Regions from separate parts of the Streptomyces sp. NPDC003042 genome, predicted to be linked through region 3. Evidence: riboswitches for the same ligand, from Rfam matches in the RefSeq annotation. Region 3 holds a riboswitch; each other region holds the start of a gene.

Region 1 (4,828 bases), on a different contig from region 3:
GTCGCCGTCGGGGCGATGGCGAGAAGGAGGGAGTTGCGCATGCCGGTTTCGGCGACGCGGGCGCGCAGGGCGTCCCACCGCTCCGGCCAGTTCAGCTCGACGTCGTAGTGGTCCGGGTGCAGGACGCCGCGCGCGGTGCGGGTCTTGTCCCAGGCCGGGAGCGGGCCGCTGCGCTCGGCGAGGTCGCAGGAGGCCTCGTACGCGGCGAGCATGATCCGCTCGGAGAGCTTCGTGGACAGCGCCTTCGCCTCGGGGGAGTCGAAGGGCAGCTTCAGCTTGAAGAAGACGTCCTGCAGGCCCATCGCGCCCAGACCCACCGGACGCCAGCGGGCGTTGGAGCGGCCGGCCTGCTCGGTCGGGTAGAAGTTGATGTCCACGACGCGGTCGAGGAAGGTCACGGCGGTGCGGACGGTCTCGTCCAGACGCTCCCAGTCGATCTCCCCCTCCACGACGAAGGCGCCCATGTTGACCGAGCCGAGGTTGCAGACGGCCGTCTCGCCGTCGTTGGTGACCTCGATGATCTCGGTGCACAGGTTGGAGGAGTGGACGACCGAGCCCGGCTCGGCGGTCTGGTTCGCCGTGCGGTTGGAGGCGTCCTTGAAGGTCATCCAGCCCTGGCCGGTCTGCGCGAGGGTGCGCATCATCCGGCCGTACAGGTCGCGGGCGGGCATGGTCTTGCGCGCCAGGCCGTCCGCCTCGGCCTTGCGGTACGCGGCGTCGAACGCGTCGCCCCACAGGTCGACGAGCTCGGGCACGTCGGCCGGGGAGAACAGCGACCAGTCGGCGTCGGAATTCACGCGGCGCATGAACTCGTCCGGCACCCAGTGGGCCAGGTTCAGGTTGTGCGTACGGCGCTGGTCCTCACCGGTATTGTCACGCAGCTCCAGGAACTCCTCGATGTCCGCGTGCCAGGTCTCCAGGTAGACGGCGGCGGCGCCCTTGCGCCGGCCGCCCTGGTTCACGGCGGCGACGGAGGCGTCGAGGGTCTTCAGGAACGGCACGATGCCGTTGGAGTGGCCGTTGGTGCCGCGGATCAGCGAACCGCGGGCGCGGATGCGGGAGTACGAGAGACCGATGCCGCCCGCGTGCTTGGACAGGCGCGCCACCTGGTGGTAGCGGTCGTAGATCGAGTCGAGCTCGTCCAGCGGGGAGTCCAGCAGGTAGCAGGAGGACATCTGCGGGTGCCGGGTGCCGGAGTTGAAGAGCGTGGGGGAGGACGGCAGGTAGTCGAGGCGGCTCATCAGTCGGTAGAGCGAGGCCACTTCCTCGACGGCCGGGATGCTTTCGTCCGCGGCGAGGCCGCAGGCCACGCGCAGCATGAAGTACTGCGGGGTCTCGATGACCTGGCGGGTGATCGGGTGGCGCAGCAGGTAGCGGCTGTGCAGCGTCCGCAGGCCGAAGAAGCCGAAGCGGTCGTCCGCGCCTTCGGCGAGGGCGTGCTCGACCAGCGCGTCCAGGCGGCGCGCGTGGGTCCGTACGAAGGAGGCCGTACGGTCGGCGATGAGCCCCTCGCGGTGACCGACCTCCACGGAGGCGGCGAAGGAGGTGGCGCCCTGGCCGGCGGCCTCGGCGGCGACGGCCAGCGTCAACAGCCGGGCGGCGAGACGGGAGTACGCCGGGTCCTCGGAGATCAGGCCCGCCGCGGCCTCGGTGGCCAGTCCGCGCAGTTCGGCCTCGTCGGCGACGGAGCTGCGCCCGCGCAGGGCGGCGGCGGCGACCTTGCCGGGGTCGGTGTCGGGGAGGTCGGCCGTCAGCTCGGTCAGGGTGCGCAGCAGCGCGGCCCCAGGACCTTGCGGGTCGGACGGAACGGACTCGGCGCGCGGTGCGGCAGGCGCGATGGTCACGGGGGGAGCTCTCCCTCGCTCGGCCCGGTCATCGGCGGGGCGGGGCGCGACGGAGCGCATGCGGGCGTGGCAGGTACGCGTACACCGCATGGCGTCCACCGGCCCAACCGCGAGGCCCGGACGTATCGGCACCCGGTTCGGTCGAGCCGGGCGCGCTGTCGGCAGGTCCTCGGACTTGCGGGTGCACGAAGGGGTGCACTTCATACCGTTGCGGGACAGTTCCGGATTCGCACCGGATTCCCCTGCGGCGACAGCAGCCTTGAGCATACATGTGGGGGCGCCCGCTTGCGTGACCCCCCACATGTTGTGTCGGCGCGGCTACAGCTCCAGTCGGTACGTGAGGAGCGTCAGCCCCGGAACCGGGGCCCAGTCCCGCTCCGGAGTACGGACGAAGCCGAGCCGTTCGTAGATCCGCTGGGCGCCGGTCATGCCGCGCTGGGTGGACAGCACCAGGTGCGTGACGCCCTCCAACTGCCGGGCGCGGGCCACGCAGGCGCGGACCAGGGCCTCGCCCACGCCCCGCCCGCGGGCCTCGCGGGAAACGGCCAGCATCCGGAACTCCGCCTCGCCCGGCCCGGCGATGTCGGCCAGCGGGCTCCCGGGCGGGGCGAAGGTCACGCCGCCGAGCACGGTGCCCTCGTACGCGGCGACGAGGACCTCCCCATCGGCGGCCCGGCCGGCGACATCGCGCAGCACGCCCGCGTAGTACGCCTCGCCGGAGGTCAGCAGCCCGTCGCCCAAGTACGCCTGCGCGGTGAGCTCGCCCAGCTCTTCGTATTCGGCGGGCACTGCCGGCCTGATCAAGATGTCCATGCGGTCGAGTGTGCCGGACGGGTGTCGGTCGTCGGCGCTATCGTCGGAGAGCACCGTCGAAGAAGGTGAGCGAGGCATGACCGTGATGACCGACCGGCCCCACATGACGATCGAAGAGTTCGAGCACCTGGCCCGCACAGCGGCCCGCGAGGCGGAGGGGCTGCGACTGGAATTCATCGGTGGGGTGCTGAGGAGCAAGGCCATGCCGGACGGGGACCACGGGCGGGTCATTCTGTGGCTGACGCGGATCTGCGTGCAGCACCACCCGGAGTTCTGGCTGCACCCAGGGCGGGGGATCAAGGCAGAACAGTACCGGGAGGGCCGCGCCATTCCGGACGGGGTTCTGGCGCACGAGGACGCGTTCGTAGGACAGGGCCACTGGGTGGATCCGAGCCCGATCCTGATGGCCGTCGAGGTGACCACGTGGGACTCCGACACCGAGCGGCGCGACCGGATCGAGAAGCCGCGCGCTTATGCGCAGACCGGTATCCCCGTCTACCTCCTCATCGACCGGCTCAAGTGCCAGGTTCTCGTCCACAGCGACCCGGATGGCGACCGCTACGAGACTGTGCGCACCGTTCCCTTCGGCAAGGAAGTCAAGCTTCCCGAACCCGTCGGCATCACCCTCCAGACCGAGCCCCTCAAGGACTGGGTGCGCTGAGCACGCCGCAGGGCCCCCGCCCAGGATGGGCGGGGGCCCTGCGTACGTATGGGCTCAGCAGCAGCGGAAGCCCTCGCGGGGGTTCGCCTCGCGGGCGTCCGTGCGCTCGCGTTCGAAGGCGCGGCGGGTCATGACCTCCGCGTCCGGGGCGTGGGAACGGGCGTGGGCGACGTACCGGTCGTAGGCCGCCTCCCCCGAGAACTCCCGTACGTAGAACCGGGCTCGCGCGAGGACGCTGCGCAGGCTCATGACGACACCGGCTCCTTCGCCCGGCCGCCGCCCGAGTCGAGGCCGGCGGTCGCGAGTTCCGCCTTCTCCTCGGCCGTCGCGATCAGACCGGCCGGGGCGACGATCTTCGACTCGGTCCACGGGACCTCGGAGAGCTTCACGGACTCCGGGTTGCTGATGGCCTTGAAGCAGGTCCGGGCCGCGTCCGCCAGCACCACGATGATCAGGACCGCGAACAGCACCGACAGGACGCCGTCGACCGTGGCGTTGGTGACCACGGTGTGCATGTCGTCCATGTTCTTGGCGGGCGGCAGCACCTTCCCGGCGTCGATGCCGGTCTGGTACTTCTCGCGCTGCGCGAAGAAGCCGACCTTCACGTCCTCGGAGAAGATCTTCTGGTAGCTGGCGGTGAGGGTGACGGCCACGTCCCAGGCGAGCGGAACACCCGTGATCCAGGCCCACTTGAGCCGTCCGGACTTGATCAGCAGGGTCGTGCAGACGGCCAGGGCCACCGCCGCGAGCAGCTGGTTCGCGATGCCGAACAGCGGGAAGAGCTGGTTGATGCCGCCCAGCGGGTCCTTGACGCCGACCCACAGGAAGTAGCCCCAGCCGCCGACGACGACCGCGCTCGCCAGCCACACGCCCGGCTTCCAGCTGACCTCCTTGAAGGACTTGTGCACGTTGCCGAGGGTGTCCTGGAGCATGAACCGCCCGACGCGGGTGCCCGCGTCGACCGTCGTCAGGATGAAGAGGGCCTCGAACATGATGGCGAAGTGGTACCAGAAGGCCTTCATCGCGGTCCCGCCGATCACGGCGGAGAAGATCTCGGACATGCCGAGCGCGAAGGTCGGCGCACCGCCCGTACGGGACAGCAGGCTGCTCTCCTCCACGTCCTTCGCGGCCTGCGCGAGGGCCTCCGGGCTGATGGCGAAGCCGAAGTTCGTCACGGCCTGCGAGGCGGACTCGACGGTGGTGCCTATGACGCCGCCGGGGGAGTTCACCGCGAAGAAGAGACCGGGCTCGATGATGCAGGCCGCGATCATCGCCATGATGGCGACGAAGGACTCGGTCAGCATCGCGCCGTAGCCGATGACCCGGACCTGGGTCTCCTTCTGGATCATCTTCGGGGTGGTGCCCGAGGCGACCAGGGAGTGGAAGCCGGACAGGGCCCCGCAGGCGATGGTGATGAAGACGAAGGGGAACATCGAACCGGCGAAGACCGGTCCGTCGCCGCGCGTGGCGAAGTCGGTGACGGCGGGCATCTTCAGGGTCGGCATCGCGA
Region 2 (4,828 bases), on a different contig from region 3:
GCAGCGAGACGCGCAGCCCGTCCTCCTCGTCGATGCCGAGGCCGTGCTGGAAGGGCAGCACCCCGTACGTCGCCCGGCCCGTCAGGCCGCGCAGCATCTCCATTCCGGGCTCCAGGAGCGTGACGTCGCCGCGGAACTTGTTCACGAGGTACCCCGCGATCAGCGACTGGTCCTCGGGGGACAGCAACGCCGTCGTCCCGAAGAAGGAGGCGAAGACCCCGCCCCGGTCGATGTCCCCCACCACGACCACCGGGAAGCGGGCGGCCCGCGCGATGCCCATGTTCACGATGTCGGTCCGGCGCAGGTTGATCTCGGCCGGACTTCCCGCCCCCTCGCAGATCACGGCGTCATACGTGCCCCGCAGCTGCTCCAGGCAGTCCGTGACGATGCCGAGCAACTGCTCCTGCCGACCCCCGTGGTAGCCGCGCGCACTCATCTCGCCCACCGGCTTGCCCAGGAGCACCACCTGGCTGCTGCGGTCGCTGCCGGGCTTGAGCAGTACCGGGTTCATCAGCGCCGTCGGCTCCACGCGGGCCGCCTGGGCCTGCATCGCCTGCGCACGGCCTATCTCGGCGCCCTCGCGCGTCACGAACGAGTTCAGCGACATGTTCTGCGCCTTGAACGGGGCCACCTTCACGCCTTCGCGCGCCAGCCAGCGGCAGATGCCCGCCGTGACCACGCTCTTGCCCGCGTCCGACGTCGTGCCCGCGACCAGCAGTCCGCCGCCGCGCTTCGCACCGCTCATCCGCGCCCCCTCCGAGTGCACCGTGACATGGCAAACCGCAACGTCACACATGAAGCCAGTGCCAGCCACGTCACCCGCCGCGACAGCCGCACCGCCCGCTCGATGTCAGCGACCTCCACCGGCCGCCCCGCCTCACCGTTCAGCACGGCCCGGTGCTCGACCCGCCCGCCGTACGCCAGCGTCCCGCCCAGCCGTACGCCGAGCGCCCCGGCGAAGGAGGCCTCCACCGGGCCGGCGTTGGGGCTCGGGTGCCCGGCGGCGTCCGCGCGCCAGGCCCGTACGGCTCCCCGCCGGTCGGGGCCGGCGACCACGGCGGCGAGCGCCGTCAGCCGTGCCCCCGGCCAGCCGGCCAGGTCGTCCAGCCGCGCCGAGGCCCAGCCGTAGCGCAGGTAGCGGGGCGACTTGTGGCCCACCATGGCGTCGAGGGTGTTCACGGCGCGGAAGGCCAACAGCCCGGGCACCCCGGCGACGGCTCCCCACACCAGCGCCCCGACCACGGCGTCGGAGGTGTTCTCCGCGACCGATTCCACGACGGCGCGCGCCATCTGCTGCTCGTCCAGGGCCTGCGGGTCGCGCCCGCACAGGTGCGGCAGCCGCTCCCGGGCCACCTCGGCGTCCCCGGCGGCGAGCGCCCCGCCGATGGCGCGGGCCTCCCGGCCGAGCGAGGTGCCCCCGACCACGGCCCAGGTGGCCACGGTGGTCAGGGCGATACGGGTGGCCGCGGGCCGGGAGCGCACGGCGCGGGCGCCCAGCGCGCCGACGGCGGCCGCGCCCCCCGCGCACACCAGGGTATGGAGGACGCCCCGGGCGCGGTCGTCGCGCCACAGGGCGCGTTCGACAGCGGCGGCGGCTCGTCCGAAGGCGGCCACGGGGTGCCCTCGGCGCGGATCCCCGAGGATCCGGTCGCCGATCAGGCCCGCCGTGGCGCCGTACGCGAAAACGCGATCGGCACGCATGGTGGCAGGTATGTCCTCACTCAGGGTCCGCGCCCTGGTTCGACGTGTCCGGCGGCGAGAGTTCCTGGCTCCCGGGGCGCACGCACCGCGTGCGCTTCCCGGTGACAGTGGCGGGACCGCGCCGGATTCGCACCGGACTTCCTCTCCATGCCGCCGTATTGGCTCGGGCAGTCCACCACGCACCGAGAACGCCCGTCAACTTGCCGTTGACCTGGCGCTGACTCGCCGTCGGCCCGCGGTCACCGCGCCGTCGCCCCGCCGTCGCCCCGCCGTGAGAACGCGGGCCGTGAGAACGCGCGCCGGGCATGCGAAAGCTCCCTCCGGAAGAACCGGAAGGAGCTTTCACCTGTGGCGTCTCAGCTGACGATCAGGTAGATCCCGTACGCGACGGCCCCCGCGACGAGCGCGAAGCAGGCGTAGGCGCCGCTGCGGGCCAGGGTGGCGGCCCCGCCCTGCTCGGTGGCGGCCTCGTGCTTGGAGAGGCCCACCAGGCCCAGCGTGAAGAGGGCCACGAGCGCGACGGTGGCGGTGAGGCTGACCCCGAAGACGGAGCCGAGTGCTGCCCAGTCGATCTTCATACTGCCGCTTTCTGAATGTCTCGGTCTCTGTATGTCTCGGTCAGACCGCGGCGGCCGGAGCCGCCGGAGTGGTCGTGGCGGCCGGGATGGTCGCCCTGAGGTCCTCGTCGGTCACGGCGGCGGTCGTACCGGCCGCGACGGTGGCCGGCGGGACGGCGACCATGGCCATGGCCGTGGTGACGACACCGGGCTGCTCGGCCGCGGTGTCCCCGGTGACCGGCTCCACGTCGTTGACGTTGTGGTGGTCGATGACCTGACGGCGCGAGATGAACCAGATGGCCACGCAGGAGGCCACGAGGAAGACCGTGACGGCCGCGACGCCGATGTCACCGCTGCGCATGACCAGCTCGGCACCGGCGGCGACCAGAGCGGCGGCCGGCAGGGTCAGGCCCCAGGCGATGAACATCCGGGTGGCGGTGGACCAGCGGACCACGCCGCCCTTGCGGCCCAGGCCCGCACCCATGACCGCACCGGAGCACGCGTGGGTGGTGGAGAGGGAGAAGCCGAGGCTGGAGGAGGCCAGGATGACGCTGGCGGCCGAGGTCTGGGCGGCGAAGCCCTGCTGCGGCTGAAGGTCGGTGAGCCCCTTGCCCATGGTGCGGATGATGCGCCAGCCGCCCAGGTAGGTGCCCATCGCGATGGCCAGACCGGCGGAGACGATGACCCACACCGGCGGGTTGGCGCCGGCCGGCAGGGCGTTCCCGGCGATGAGCGCCAGCGTGATGATGCCCATCGTCTTCTGCGCGTCGTTGGTGCCGTGCGCGAGGGAGACGAGACCGGCCGAGGCGATCTGACCGGTGCGGTAGCCCTTGGCGGAGGTCTTCTCGCCGACCCTGTTGCCGAGCTTGTACGTGATCTTGGCTGCCAGCAGCGCGGCCAGGCCGGCCACGAGCGGAGCGGCGATCGCCGGGATGAGCACCTTGGTGACGACGACGCTGCCGTTGACCGCGCCGATGCCGGCCGAGGCCACCGCGGCGCCGATCAGGCCGCCCATCAGGGCGTGGGAGGAGCTGGAAGGAAGTCCGACCAGCCAGGTGACGAGATTCCAGAGGATCGCGCCGACCAGGGCGGCGAAGATCACTTCTGGCTGGATGCCTTCCTCGTTGACCAGGCCCTTGGAAATCGTCTTGGCGACCTCCACGGACATGAAGGCGCCGACGAGGTTCAGCACGGCGGACATCGCCACCGCAGTCTTGGGCTTGAGGGCGCCGGTCGAGATGGTGGTGGCCATCGCGTTGGCCGTGTCGTGGAAACCGTTCGTGAAGTCGAACACGAGAGCGGTAATGATCACGATCCCGAGGAGAAGCGTTATGTGCTCCATTTACCCAGGCTTCTGTTTGACGTCAGTGGCTCGGCGACCGTAGGCAATCTGGATGAACGGAAGGTGAACTGAGTGGGGCGCGATGGTGTCCCCCCTCGGCGCGCGATCGGGACCTTCGTCCCGATTCTGCCGTAGATCCATCGATTAATGCACGTCAAAGCCGGGTGAATGAACCGCTCCACCCGGGACCTCCGGTGCGGAGGCCCGCCCCGGTGGACCCCGAAGGAGACCCAGATCACCTCCGGACCGCCTCTTCGCCGCCCCGCCCGGAACGATCTCCTCCGGTGGCCCGTCCGCCCCCGCGCCTCGACACTGGAGCGGTGCGTACCGCCACAGTGACGGCAGCGGCCGTCACCACGACCCTGATCGGTGCCGGAGCAGCCGCTGTCGCGGCCGGCCGGTACGCCGCCGACGTCGCCCTGCGCCCCGAACCGGGCCGCCCCCTGCGCGGCGGCCCCCGGCTCAGCGTCCACTCCACCGCCGCGGGACGGGTCGTGCTGACCCGCTCGGCGGCGTCCCTGCGCCCCGGTACCTACGGGCTGGACGCGCCGGGAGTGCACGCGGTGGTCGGCCCCGTCCTCGCCGACGTCCCCCATGAACCCGACACCGTCGTACGTCGCCTCCTCGCCGTCACCCACGGCAGCCTCGACCCCGGCACCCGTGTCACGCTCACCCCCCAGGTCCACCTGGGCAACCCGCGCACCGCCCTCGGCCTCGACCACGCCGACGTGGACGTCCCCGGCGAGCTCGGCCCGCTGCCCGCCTGGTTCGTGCCCGCCGCCCGGGACACCTGGGTGATCACCGTGCACGGGCTCGGCGCCAGTCGCGAGCACCCGATGGTGGTCATGCCCTTCCTGCACCGCCACCGCTTCCCCGTCCTCGACCTCGGCTACCGGGGCGACCTCGGCGCCCCGGCCCCTCCCGACGGAGTCGGCCACCTCGGCGAGTCGGAGTGGCGGGACCTGGACGCCGCCATCCGCTACGCCCTGCGCTACGGAGCCCGGCGCGTGATCCTGCACGGCTGGTCCACCGGGGCCACCATGGCCCTGCACGCCGTCGAGCGCTCGGCCCTGGCCGCCCGGATCTCCGGGCTCGTGCTGGATTCGCCCGTGCTGGACTGGCACGCCACCCTGCGCGCCCTCGCCGCCTCCCGCCGTGTCCCGGCCGCGCTCCTTCCGCTCGCGGTCCGCGCCGCCGAGGGCCGCGCGGGGCTGCGCGCCGACCGCCG
Region 3 (4,828 bases):
TCCCGGATCAGCCCGGCCTCCTCCAGCCGCCCCAGTTCGCGGTAGATCTGCTGGTGCGTCGCCGACCAGAAGTAGCCGATCGACTTGTCGAACCGCCGGGTCAGCTCCAGCCCCGACGAGGGCTTCTCGAGCAGGGCGGTGAGGATGGCGTGCGGGAGCGACATGCCGACATCCTAAGTTTGCGCGGCGTGCGGTCAGCCGCGTACCGACTTCCACGCGGACAGCTCCTGCGGGGTACGGGGGCCGGGGGCGCCCGGGGCCAGCAGGCCGTGCGTGCGGAGCAGGGCCGTCACCGCCGGGGACCAGGCCTGGCGCAGGCCCGCCGACGTGAGGAGGGCCGGGTCCGACAAGAGGGTCGGCGCCGGGCCCACGCGGATGCCCGACGGGGTCAGGACCGCCGCGTCGTCGGCCCAGCGCACCGCGAGGTCCACGTCGTGCGTGGCCATCACCACCGTCGTGTCCGTGAGGCCGGCCAGGACGTCCAGCAGCCGCTCCTGGCCGTCCGGGTCCAGCCCGGCCGTCGGCTCGTCCAGGATCAGCACGCGCGGGGCCATCGCCACCGCGCCCGCGATCGCCGCCCGCTTGCGCTGCCCGTACGAGAGCAGGTGGGTCGGGCGGTCCCGCAGCGCCGTGATGTCCAGGGCCTTCAGTGCGGCGTCGACCCGCTGCCGGACCTCCGGCGCGGGCAGGCCCAGGTTCATCGGGCCGAAGGAGACGTCCTGTTCCACCGAGGCGGCGAAGAGCTGGTCGTCCGGGTCCTGGACCACCAGCTGCACCGCCGTCCGCAGCCGGGTCAGCCCGGACCGGTCGTACGTCACCGCCGTGCCGTCGAGCCGCAGCGTGCCCGAACCCGGCCGCAGGCCCCCGCTCAGCAGCCGCATCAGCGTGGTCTTGCCGCTGCCGTTGCGGCCCAGCAGGACCAGCGCCCGTCCCTCGGCGATGCCGAAGTCCACGCCGGACAGCACCGCGGGCCCGTCCTCGTACGCGTAGCCCGCGCCGACCAGTTCCACCAACGGACTCAACGGGAGAGCTCCTTCAGTACGAGGGTTGCGGCGACCAGCCCGGTCAGGAGGGCGGCGGACGCCGTCAGGAACCGCCAGGACAGCGCCGCCCGCGGTACGAGCACCCGCAGCGCGCCGTCGTACCCGCGCCCGGCCAGCCCCTCCTGGAGCCGCGCCGCGCGGTCGAAGGCCCGGACGAACGAGGTCGCGGCGAGCCCGGCGACCGAACGCCACGCCGCCGCCCGGCCGGTGTTCCCGAGGCGGGCCGCCTGCGCCCGCCGGACCTGGGCCAGGGAGTCCAGCAGCAGGAAGCCGATCCGGTACATGACCAGGGCCACGTCCACCACGGGGGCCGGCACCCCGGCCCGGACCAGCCGGGGAAGGACGTCCGAGACGGGGGTGGTGAAGGCGAAGAGCAGCACGCCGAGCGAGGCCGCCGACGTACGCAGCAGCAGTTCCCCGGCGTGCCGCAGGCCGTCAGGGGCCGGCGCGAGGAACCCGTCCGGCCCCCCGACGGAGACCAGCAGCGGCAGCGCCCCGGTGAAGCAGAAGCCCAGCGGGATCCGGAAGGCCCGCCACAGCTGCCGCCCGGCCACCCCGGCGGGCCCCAGCAATACGGCCAGGGTCGCCGCGGCGACCAGCGGCCCGCCGGGCCAGGGCGGCAGGCACACGGCGGTGACGGTCAGCCCGAACCCCAACAGGGCCTTCTCCAGCGGGTGGCGGCGCCGCCAGCGGCTGCTGTGCGCCGCCACGTCGATCGGCAGCACCGCCTACGGCTCCGGCGTGGCGGAGGGCGCCCCGGCCCCGGCCTCGGACCCCGCTGCGGCGGCGGCCTGGCGCCGGCCCGTACGGACGCCGAAGTAGTACGCGAGCACGCCCGCGCCGAGCGCCGCCTGGAGGGCGAACAGCGCCGACTCGATCTCCGCCGAGGGGGGTTCGTACAGGGGGGAGAACCACGGCTCGTAGTCCGGCTCGATCTCGGTGATGGCCGCCTCCGCCTGCGCGTCGGCGCCCGCGAACGGCTCCTCCTGGCCGTCGCCCAGCCCCAGCGCGAGCGGGAGCACGGCCAGCGCCGCCACCAGGAGCAGCAGCAGGGTGTTGATCTTCGCGTTCCTGGTCATCGGTTCGTCGCCTCCTGCCGCGCCTTGGTGCCACCGGTCAGCCGGGCGACGCCCAGGCGCACCAGGTCGGACTTGCTGGACTGCATCAGCAGCCGCACCACGAGCACGGTCAGCAGCCCTTCGCTGACCGCGAGCGGGATCTGGGTGAGCGCGAAGATGCCCGCGAACTTCTCCAGGGAGCCGACGAATCCGCTGCCCGGGTCCGGGAAGGCGAGCGCCAGCTGGACGGAGGTCACGCAGTAGGTGACCAGGTCGGCGAAGAAGGCACCGAAGAACACGGTCACCATCAGCGGTACGTCGAACTTCCGCAGCAGCCGGTAGACGGCGTAGCCCGCCCACGGCCCGGCGACCGCCATCGAGAAGACGTTGGCACCGAGGGTTGTGAGCCCGCCGTGCGCCAGCAGCAGGGCCTGGAACAGCAGGGTGATGGTGCCGAGCACCGCCATGATCGGCGGCCGGAAGAGGATGGCGCCGAGCCCGGTCCCGGTGGGGTGCGAGCAACTGCCCGTCACGGAGGGGATCTTCAGGGCGGACAGGACAAAAGTGAACGCTCCGGACGCCCCGAGCAGCAGCGTGCTCTCCGGGTTGGCCTTGACCTCACGGGTCAGGGCGCGGACACCGTGGACGACGAAGGGAGCGGATGCGGCGCCCCAGGCGACCGCGTGCAAAGGGGGCAGGAACCCCTCGGCTATATGCATGAGTAGAGAGACCTCTCCAGCACCTCGTGGATGGACGACGCGCCCCGGCCGGTCTCCTGGCTCACGGGTACTGATGCCCTGAACTCCGCCTTCCCGGGGCCGTACGGTCTCCCGCGCGGTCCCAGTGGCTTTCCCGCAGGAGTGGAGCCGGACTTCCCGATCACAGTGGCGAGGGCCGCACCGGTTTTCCACCGGTTTCCCGAACACCAAGGCCCGCTGACCCTAGTCGCCCGCGCCGACCGGTACCAACCCCAAGGCGGCCCGGACGGGCGCGGCGCGCTGGCGATCCCGGCCGGCGGTGGGCAGGGTGGGGGGCGTGCCCGACGATTCCGCCACCGCGAACCACCCCGACTACTCGGACCTTTCCGCCGTCTACGTGAACTGCACCCTCAAGCGCTCGCCCGAGACCAGCAACACCGAGGGCCTGATCTCCAGGAGCCGCGCCGTCATGGAGGCCGCCGGCGCCCGGACGTCCCTGATCCGGGCGGTCGACCACGACATCGCTACGGGTGTCTGGCCGGACATGACCGACCACGGCTGGGAGAGCGATCAGTGGCCGGTCCTCTACAGCCAGATCATGGACGCCGACATCCTGGTGCTCTGCGGCCCCATCTGGCTCGGGGACAACAGCTCCGTCATGAAGCAGGTCATCGAGCGGCTCTACGCCTGCTCCTCCCTGCTGAACGACCGGGGGCAGTACGCCTATTACGGCCGGGTGGGCGGGGCGCTCATCACCGGCAACGAGGACGGCGTCAAGCACTGCGCCATGAACATCCTGTACAGCCTCCAGCACCTGGGCTACGCCATCCCGCCGCAGGCCGACGCGGGCTGGATCGGCGAGGCCGGGCCCGGGCCCTCGTACCTCGACCCCGGTTCGGGCGGGCCGGAGAACGACTTCACCAACCGCAACACGACCTTCATGTCGTGGAACCTGATGCACCTCGCCGCGCTCCTCAAGCGCGCGGGCGGCATGCCGGCCCATGGCAACCAGCGGTCCGAGTGGGACGCGGGCTGCCGCTTCGACTTCCCCAATCCCGAGCACCGCTGACCCGGTGACGACCTGTCGTCGACCCGACGGGCAGCCCGCCGACGCACGTTTCGAGGGCGATGGCCGGGCAGGCGTAGGCAACCCCATGTGCGGTCGCGGAGTTGGCAGTTGACTGTGCTCACCGTGTTGACTGTGTTGATCGTGTTGACTTCGGCGGAGATCCACCAGGATCGCTGCCCAGCACACCCGTCCCGCATCTCAGGAAGGAAACCGGCGTGACTTTCGGGGGACCGAACCCGTACGGCCCGATATCGCGGCCGAACGGGGGTCAGCCACCGCCGCCGCCGGGCGTGCCGCCGCAGCCCGGTCCCAGCCAGTACCCGCACCCCGGGCCGCATCCCTTTCCGGGGCCGCCGCCCTACGCCCCGTACGTGCCGCCCCGTTCGCTGTGGCAGCAGTTCCGCGACGGTGACTGGCCTCCGCTGCTGGAACTGCTGCGGCGGGTGCCCGTCCACGGCTGCGTGTGGGGTGTGTTCCTCCTGTGCCTGTGGCCCCTGCTGCTGCCCTTGCTGGCCTATCCGCTGGCCCGCTCGGCCCGCCGGCAGGCGCACCGGACCTTCCCCCCGCACGTCTACCGCCGCCTCCTCGATCCGCAGGTGATGCGGGTACAGAAGATCAGGGCCTGGGCCGCCCTGGCCGCGTCGCTCCTGATTCTCGTCGTCTACGGCACCGAGTCGGACCTCGCGGAGATCCAAGGGCAGTACATGCTCCGGCTCGCCCTCACGCCGTGGCTGCTGCTGTTCACCGCACCCCTGGTGATCCTGGTCCTGCTCCGGCTGGCTCCCCCGGCCGCGAGGCCGGGCATGCGAGCGCGCCTGCGCCCTGCCGTGCGCTCGGCCCTCTGGTACTTCGCCGCGTTCACGGCCGTGCCGCTGCTCTTCGCGGGCATGGTGGTGGTGGGCGAGAGCTTCCAGTCCTACGCCTTCAGCCCGTTGATCACGCTCCTCCTGCTCGCCCCGG
Region 4 (4,828 bases), on a different contig from region 3:
CCGGGAGGTCGGGAGCGAGGCGCTGGACGTCGGCGCGGCGGCGTCGGCGCGACGGCCTGATCCGGATGGCCTTGGCCGTGCTGCCGCTGGCCCTCGCCGTGGGGCTCGGCGGGCTGGTCGGGAACACCGAGCGGGTCAGCGGCTTGTGGGTGAGCGCCGAGATCGCCGAGGACGGCAGTGCCCGCATCACCGAGGTCATCGACTACGACTTCGGGTACGGCGCGTCCTCCCGGCACGGCATCTACCGCGACATCCCGGACCTCGCCTTCGACTCACGGAAGGCCGACATCAGCACCACCGAGGACGGGGTCCCGGTCACGCACGAACTGACACGCGGCGACACGTCGCAGACGCGCATCACCATGGGCGATCCCGAGCGCGCGAACACAGGTCTGCGCCGCTACCGCCTCGAGTACACGCTCCAGGACATCGCCCGTGACGGCAAGCTCAACTGGAACGCGGTCGGCGCCGGATGGAAGGTCGACCTCGACGACATCCGGATTCACGTCGTGGCCCCGTACGACCTCACCGGTACGCGCTGCGTGCAGGGCGTGACCGGCTCCCGGCAGAGCTGCACGGCCGTAGAGCCCGAGCCGGGCCATCTCGTCGTCGCGCTCGACGGGCTCGGGGCGGGCGGGGGCGTCACGCTGCACAGCTCCGGCGCCGTGACGGGATCCGTCGGTGGGGCGGCTGCCCCGCCGGCGCCGCCCACGGGGATGCCTGACGGCGACGCGCTCATGAACCCGCTCCGGTCGGCCCTGCTGGCGGCGGCAACCGCCCTGGCCGGCGCCCTGGTGACGGCGCGGCTGCTGCGCCTCGCCGGCCGCGACCGGCGCGCGGACGCGCTCACGCCGAGAGCCGTTCCTCCGGAGGGATTGAGCCCGGCGCAGGGCGGCATCCTGCTCGCCGAACGGGTCGAGCCCCGGCACCAGGTGGCCTGGCTCCTCGGCGCCGCCATCGACGGCCATGTCCGCATCTTCGGCGAAGAGCGGTATCCGACCGTGCGGCGCACGACCCGCCGGGACGAGCACACCGATCCGGCCACCGAGACCGTGCTCGGTGAGATGTTCGCCGGCCGGGGGGAGTTCGACCTCGGCGCCGACGACCAGCGCTTCAGGACGGCCTGGCACACCCTCGGCGACCAGCTGGCCGACTGGCAGCGCACCAGCGGCCTGTGGGACCCGGCCGGCGAGCGCCGCTCCCGCACAGCGCGGCGGATCGGCATCGCCGCGGCGGTCCTGGGCCTGGTCGTCGCGACCGCTCACAGTCCGCTCGGCGGCTGGACCGGCTGGGAAGGGTGGCCGATCGTCGTCGCGGGCGCCGTGGTCGCGGGCGCCGGTCTCGCCCTGTGGCTGCGCGCCTGGGAACTCCAGGGCCGCACGGCCCGCGGCGCGGCGTTGTGGGGTCAGGCGGAATCGTTTCGGCGCTTCATGGCCGACCCGCACCCCACCGACGCTACGGCGCTGTACACCGCCTGGGCGGTGGCCCTGGGCGAACTGGCCGCCTGGCAGCGGGTGGTCACCGCGTCGACGACCGAACCCCCAGCCCCCGCTACCCCTTACGGCCCGGTGCTGGCCGTGGGCCTGATCGCCGCCACGGCGGTCTCGGGAGCGCCCCTGTCCTCCGGCGACTCCGTCGACTCCGGCGGCGAAGGCGGTGGCGGCGGTGGCGGCGGTTCCTGGTGACCGGGCGGGCTCCACGAAATGTGTGGATCTTCAGGCTCCGTCATGCGATGGTTGGTCTCATCGAAGGGGTGTAGCTCAGCTGGTCAGAGCAACGGTCTCCAAAACCGTAGGTCGCAGGTTCGACTCCTGCCGCCCCTGCAACGGATTCGGCCGCCGGTACGGGGCTGATGTCAGACGGGCCGGGTCTGCGTGACGCGCCACAGGCGCCGGGGGAGGTCCCCTTCCTCGAAGGCGTGGACCTCGTCCAGGTTCCAGCCGTCGGCGAGTGAGTCGACCAGTTCGCGGGGGAAGAAGTGCACGGCGAATCCGCCGTGCTCGAAGATGTCGTCGCCGTGGGCGGTACCCGCTCCGTAGTGCGCGTCGCCCGTGTGACGGACGGTGTAGACGAAGGTGCCTCCCGGGCGCAGGACGCGGCGGACCTCGCCGACCGCCGCGTGGATCTCCTGCGTCGACAGGGCCATGCACAGCAGCATGTGCGCGAACACCCCGTCCACGGAGGCGTCCGGCAGCGGCAAGGGCTCACGTACGTCGTGCACGGCGGTGGTCACCCGTCCGGCGAGGCCCTGCTCCCGGGCGGCGTCGGTCAGCTGTTCCAGGCCGAGCGGGCTGAAGTCCGTGGCCCGCACGGTGAAACCCTCCCGTGCGAGGTACAGGGCGTCCCGGCCGTGCCCCGCGCCCAACTCCAGGACGTCGGCCGCTCCGGTCCTGCGGAAGACGGCGGCGGCGTGGACCGCGGGGGCCGAGGGCTGCTCGCCGTACATGCCGGGGTGGGCGCGGTAGGTCCTCTGCCAATGGGCCCGTTGAGCCTCGCCCAGCTCCTTGCTGTCGTCCGCCATGGCCGACCACCCGATTCCGTCGTCTGTTCCGCCGCTCGCGCGCAGTCGGCGTGGACGCCGACGTGCTGAGGAGTGTGCCGCAATCCCCGGCCCCGGAGTGCACGGCGCCCGTCTGGCAGACTGGCCGGGTCATCCAGGCGGTGCAGGACAGGAAACCGGTGTGAATCCGGTGCGGTCCCGCCACTGTGACCGGTATTCCGCCCGCGGGATGCCGGGAGTCAGACACTGACGCACCGCCTCTGCACTTCGACCGGGGACGAGGATCCCCCGGAGAGGCTTCGCCAAGTCGCGTTCCCGCGCCGCCCTGCGCTCACTCATCCCCGTCGCGCTCCTGATACCGCTCGCCACGTGCGGCGGTTCCACCGGCGCCGACCGGCCCGCCGCGCGCCCCGGAGCCGCGCCAGGGTTTCCGTACACCGTCACCAACTGCGGGGTCAGCACCACCTACCAGACCCCGCCCGAGCGTGCCGTCACGATGAACCAGCACGCCACCGAGATCCTGCTCGCCCTCGGACTCCAGGACCGGATGGCCGGCACGGCCTACCTCGACGACTCGGTCCTGCCCGCCTACCGGCCCGCATACGACAAGATCAAGGTGCTGGCCGAGGAGTACCCCTCGAAGGAGATCCTCCTCGGCGCCAACCCCGATTTCGTCTACGGCGGTTACGCCAGCGCCTTCGACATGTCGCAGGGCCGCGACCGCGAGGGGCTGGCCACCTCCGGCATCAACTCCCGGCTGAGCGTGGAGTACTGCACCCCTGGCCCGGTCGGGCTCGAACAGCTGAAGACCGAGATCAGCGAGGTCGCCCGGACCTTCGGCGTACCCGAGCGCGGCGCCGCCCTCATCCAGGAGGAGCAGCGCCACATCGACGCCGTCACCGCGCGGGTGAAGGACAAGGCGAAGCCGGCCGTCTTCGTCTACGACTCGGGCGAGGCCTCCGCCTTCACCTCCGGCGGCAACGGCATCGGCAACGAGATCGTCTCCCTCGCCGGGGGGACGAACGTGTTCGCCGACCTCAAGGACACCTTCGGTGACGTGTCGTGGGAGAAGGTCATCGAGCGCAAGCCCGAGGTCGTCCTCATCTACGACTACGGCGGCACCACCGTCGAGGCCAAGAAGCAGCGTCTGTTGAACGACCCGGCCCTGTCGCAGGTTCCCGCCGTCAAGAACCAGCGGTTCGTCGTCCTCCCGCTGTCCTCGGCCGTCCTCGGCGTGCGCGTCGCCGACGCCGTCGAGTCCCTGGGCCGCCAGCTGCACCCCGACGCCGCGTGAGGCGGCGCGGCCGTACCGCGGCCGTTCTCGTCCTCCTCGGCGCCGCGCTCGTCGTGTCGGCGGTGGCGGGCCTCGCGCTGGGGCCCGTACGGATCGCCCCCGGCCAGGTGCTCGACATCGTGCTCGGCGGCCGGCGCACGGGCGCCTTCGCCTCCATCGTGTGGGACGTGCGGATGCCGCGCGTGCTGCTCGGGGCGGTCGTGGGCGCGGGGCTCGCGGTCGCGGGCACCGTACTCCAGGCGCTCGTACGCAACCAGCTCGCCGATCCGTTCCTGCTCGGCGCCTCGTCGGGTGCGTCGGCCGGGGCGGTACTCGTCATCGTGTTCGGCGCGGGGGCCGGAGCCGGGGCCGCCGGGATCGCGGGCGGGGCCGGCGTGCCGCTCGCCGCATTCGCCGGGTCCATGGCCGCGCTCGTCGCCGTCTACGCCATGGCCAGACGCGGCGGCACGATGACCACCGGACGGCTGATCCTGGCCGGAGTCGCCGTCCAGTACATCCTGTCCGCGCTCACCAGTCTGGTGCTCGTGCTCTCCGCGCACCCCGACCAGATCCGCTCCGTGCTGTTCTGGACGCTGGGCGGGCTGGGCGGGGCCCGCTGGAACGAACTCGCCCTGCCGGCCACCGCCCTGCTCGCCGGCACCGGCCTGCTCGTCACCCTCGCCCGGCCGCTCGACCTGCTGCTCGCGGGGGAGGAGGGCGCGCACACCCTCGGCCTGGACACCGGGCGGTTCCGGGCCGCCGTCTTCGTCCTCACCTCCCTCGTGATCGGGGTGCTGGTGGCGTACAGCGGGGCGATCGGCTTCGTCGGGCTGATGATTCCGCACGCCGCCCGGATGGTGGTGGGCGCCGGTCACCGGGCGCTGCTCCCGGTGGCCGCGCTGGGCGGGGCCGTGTTCCTGACGCTGGCCGACCTGGTCGCCCGTACGGCCGCCGCACCCGAGGAGATACCGGTCGGCGTGGTCACCGCACTGGTCGGAGGCCCCTTCTTCCTGTGGATGCTGCGCAGGTCCGGCCGTACTGAGGGGGTGGGCGGA

Evidence for each region. Region 3 has a riboswitch for cobalamin ahead of ACWDYJ_RS34815 (energy-coupling factor ABC transporter permease). Riboswitches for the same ligand answer to the same signal wherever they lie in the genome.
Region 1: it holds a riboswitch for cobalamin, as region 3 does, so the genes downstream of both, ACWDYJ_RS30070 (ribonucleoside-diphosphate reductase subunit alpha) here and ACWDYJ_RS34815 (energy-coupling factor ABC transporter permease) in region 3, are expected to answer to the same signal.
Region 2: it holds a riboswitch for cobalamin, as region 3 does, so the genes downstream of both, ACWDYJ_RS02130 (cobalamin biosynthesis protein) here and ACWDYJ_RS34815 (energy-coupling factor ABC transporter permease) in region 3, are expected to answer to the same signal.
Region 4: it holds a riboswitch for cobalamin, as region 3 does, so the genes downstream of both, ACWDYJ_RS06675 (ABC transporter substrate-binding protein) here and ACWDYJ_RS34815 (energy-coupling factor ABC transporter permease) in region 3, are expected to answer to the same signal.

The regions. Positions count from the first base shown of each region.
Region 1 is NZ_JBSFTP010000083.1:17,642-22,469, forward strand. Features, by position in the region: gene ACWDYJ_RS30070 (ribonucleoside-diphosphate reductase subunit alpha) at 1-1,844, opposite strand, end outside; cobalamin riboswitch at 1,988-2,121, opposite strand; gene ACWDYJ_RS30075 (GNAT family N-acetyltransferase) at 2,163-2,657, opposite strand; gene ACWDYJ_RS30080 (Uma2 family endonuclease) at 2,734-3,318, shown strand; gene ACWDYJ_RS30085 (YbdD/YjiX family protein) at 3,373-3,567, opposite strand; gene ACWDYJ_RS30090 (carbon starvation CstA family protein) at 3,564-4,828, opposite strand, start outside.
Region 2 is NZ_JBSFTP010000002.1:180,409-185,236, forward strand. Features, by position in the region: gene ACWDYJ_RS02125 (cobyric acid synthase) at 1-745, opposite strand, end outside; gene ACWDYJ_RS02130 (cobalamin biosynthesis protein) at 742-1,701, opposite strand; cobalamin riboswitch at 1,739-1,892, opposite strand; gene ACWDYJ_RS02135 (hypothetical protein) at 2,058-2,279, opposite strand; gene ACWDYJ_RS02140 (anion permease) at 2,320-3,600, opposite strand; gene ACWDYJ_RS02145 (alpha/beta hydrolase family protein) at 3,921-4,828, shown strand, end outside.
Region 3 is NZ_JBSFTP010000132.1:2,126-6,953, reverse strand. Features, by position in the region: gene ACWDYJ_RS34835 (PadR family transcriptional regulator) at 1-164, opposite strand, end outside; gene ACWDYJ_RS34830 (energy-coupling factor ABC transporter ATP-binding protein) at 195-1,022, opposite strand; gene cbiQ (cobalt ECF transporter T component CbiQ) at 1,019-1,768, opposite strand; gene ACWDYJ_RS34820 (energy-coupling factor ABC transporter substrate-binding protein) at 1,772-2,122, opposite strand; gene ACWDYJ_RS34815 (energy-coupling factor ABC transporter permease) at 2,119-2,820, opposite strand; cobalamin riboswitch at 2,850-3,046, opposite strand; gene ACWDYJ_RS34810 (flavodoxin family protein) at 3,137-3,868, shown strand; gene ACWDYJ_RS34805 (hypothetical protein) at 4,240-4,828, shown strand, end outside.
Region 4 is NZ_JBSFTP010000008.1:25,786-30,613, reverse strand. Features, by position in the region: gene ACWDYJ_RS06690 (DUF2207 domain-containing protein) at 66-1,685, shown strand; tRNA gene ACWDYJ_RS06685 (tRNA-Trp) at 1,750-1,823, shown strand; gene ACWDYJ_RS06680 (class I SAM-dependent methyltransferase) at 1,856-2,521, opposite strand; adenosylcobalamin (AdoCbl) riboswitch at 2,645-2,800, shown strand; gene ACWDYJ_RS06675 (ABC transporter substrate-binding protein) at 2,997-3,794, shown strand; gene ACWDYJ_RS06670 (FecCD family ABC transporter permease) at 3,791-4,828, shown strand, end outside; gene ACWDYJ_RS06665 (ABC transporter ATP-binding protein) at 4,828-4,828, shown strand, end outside.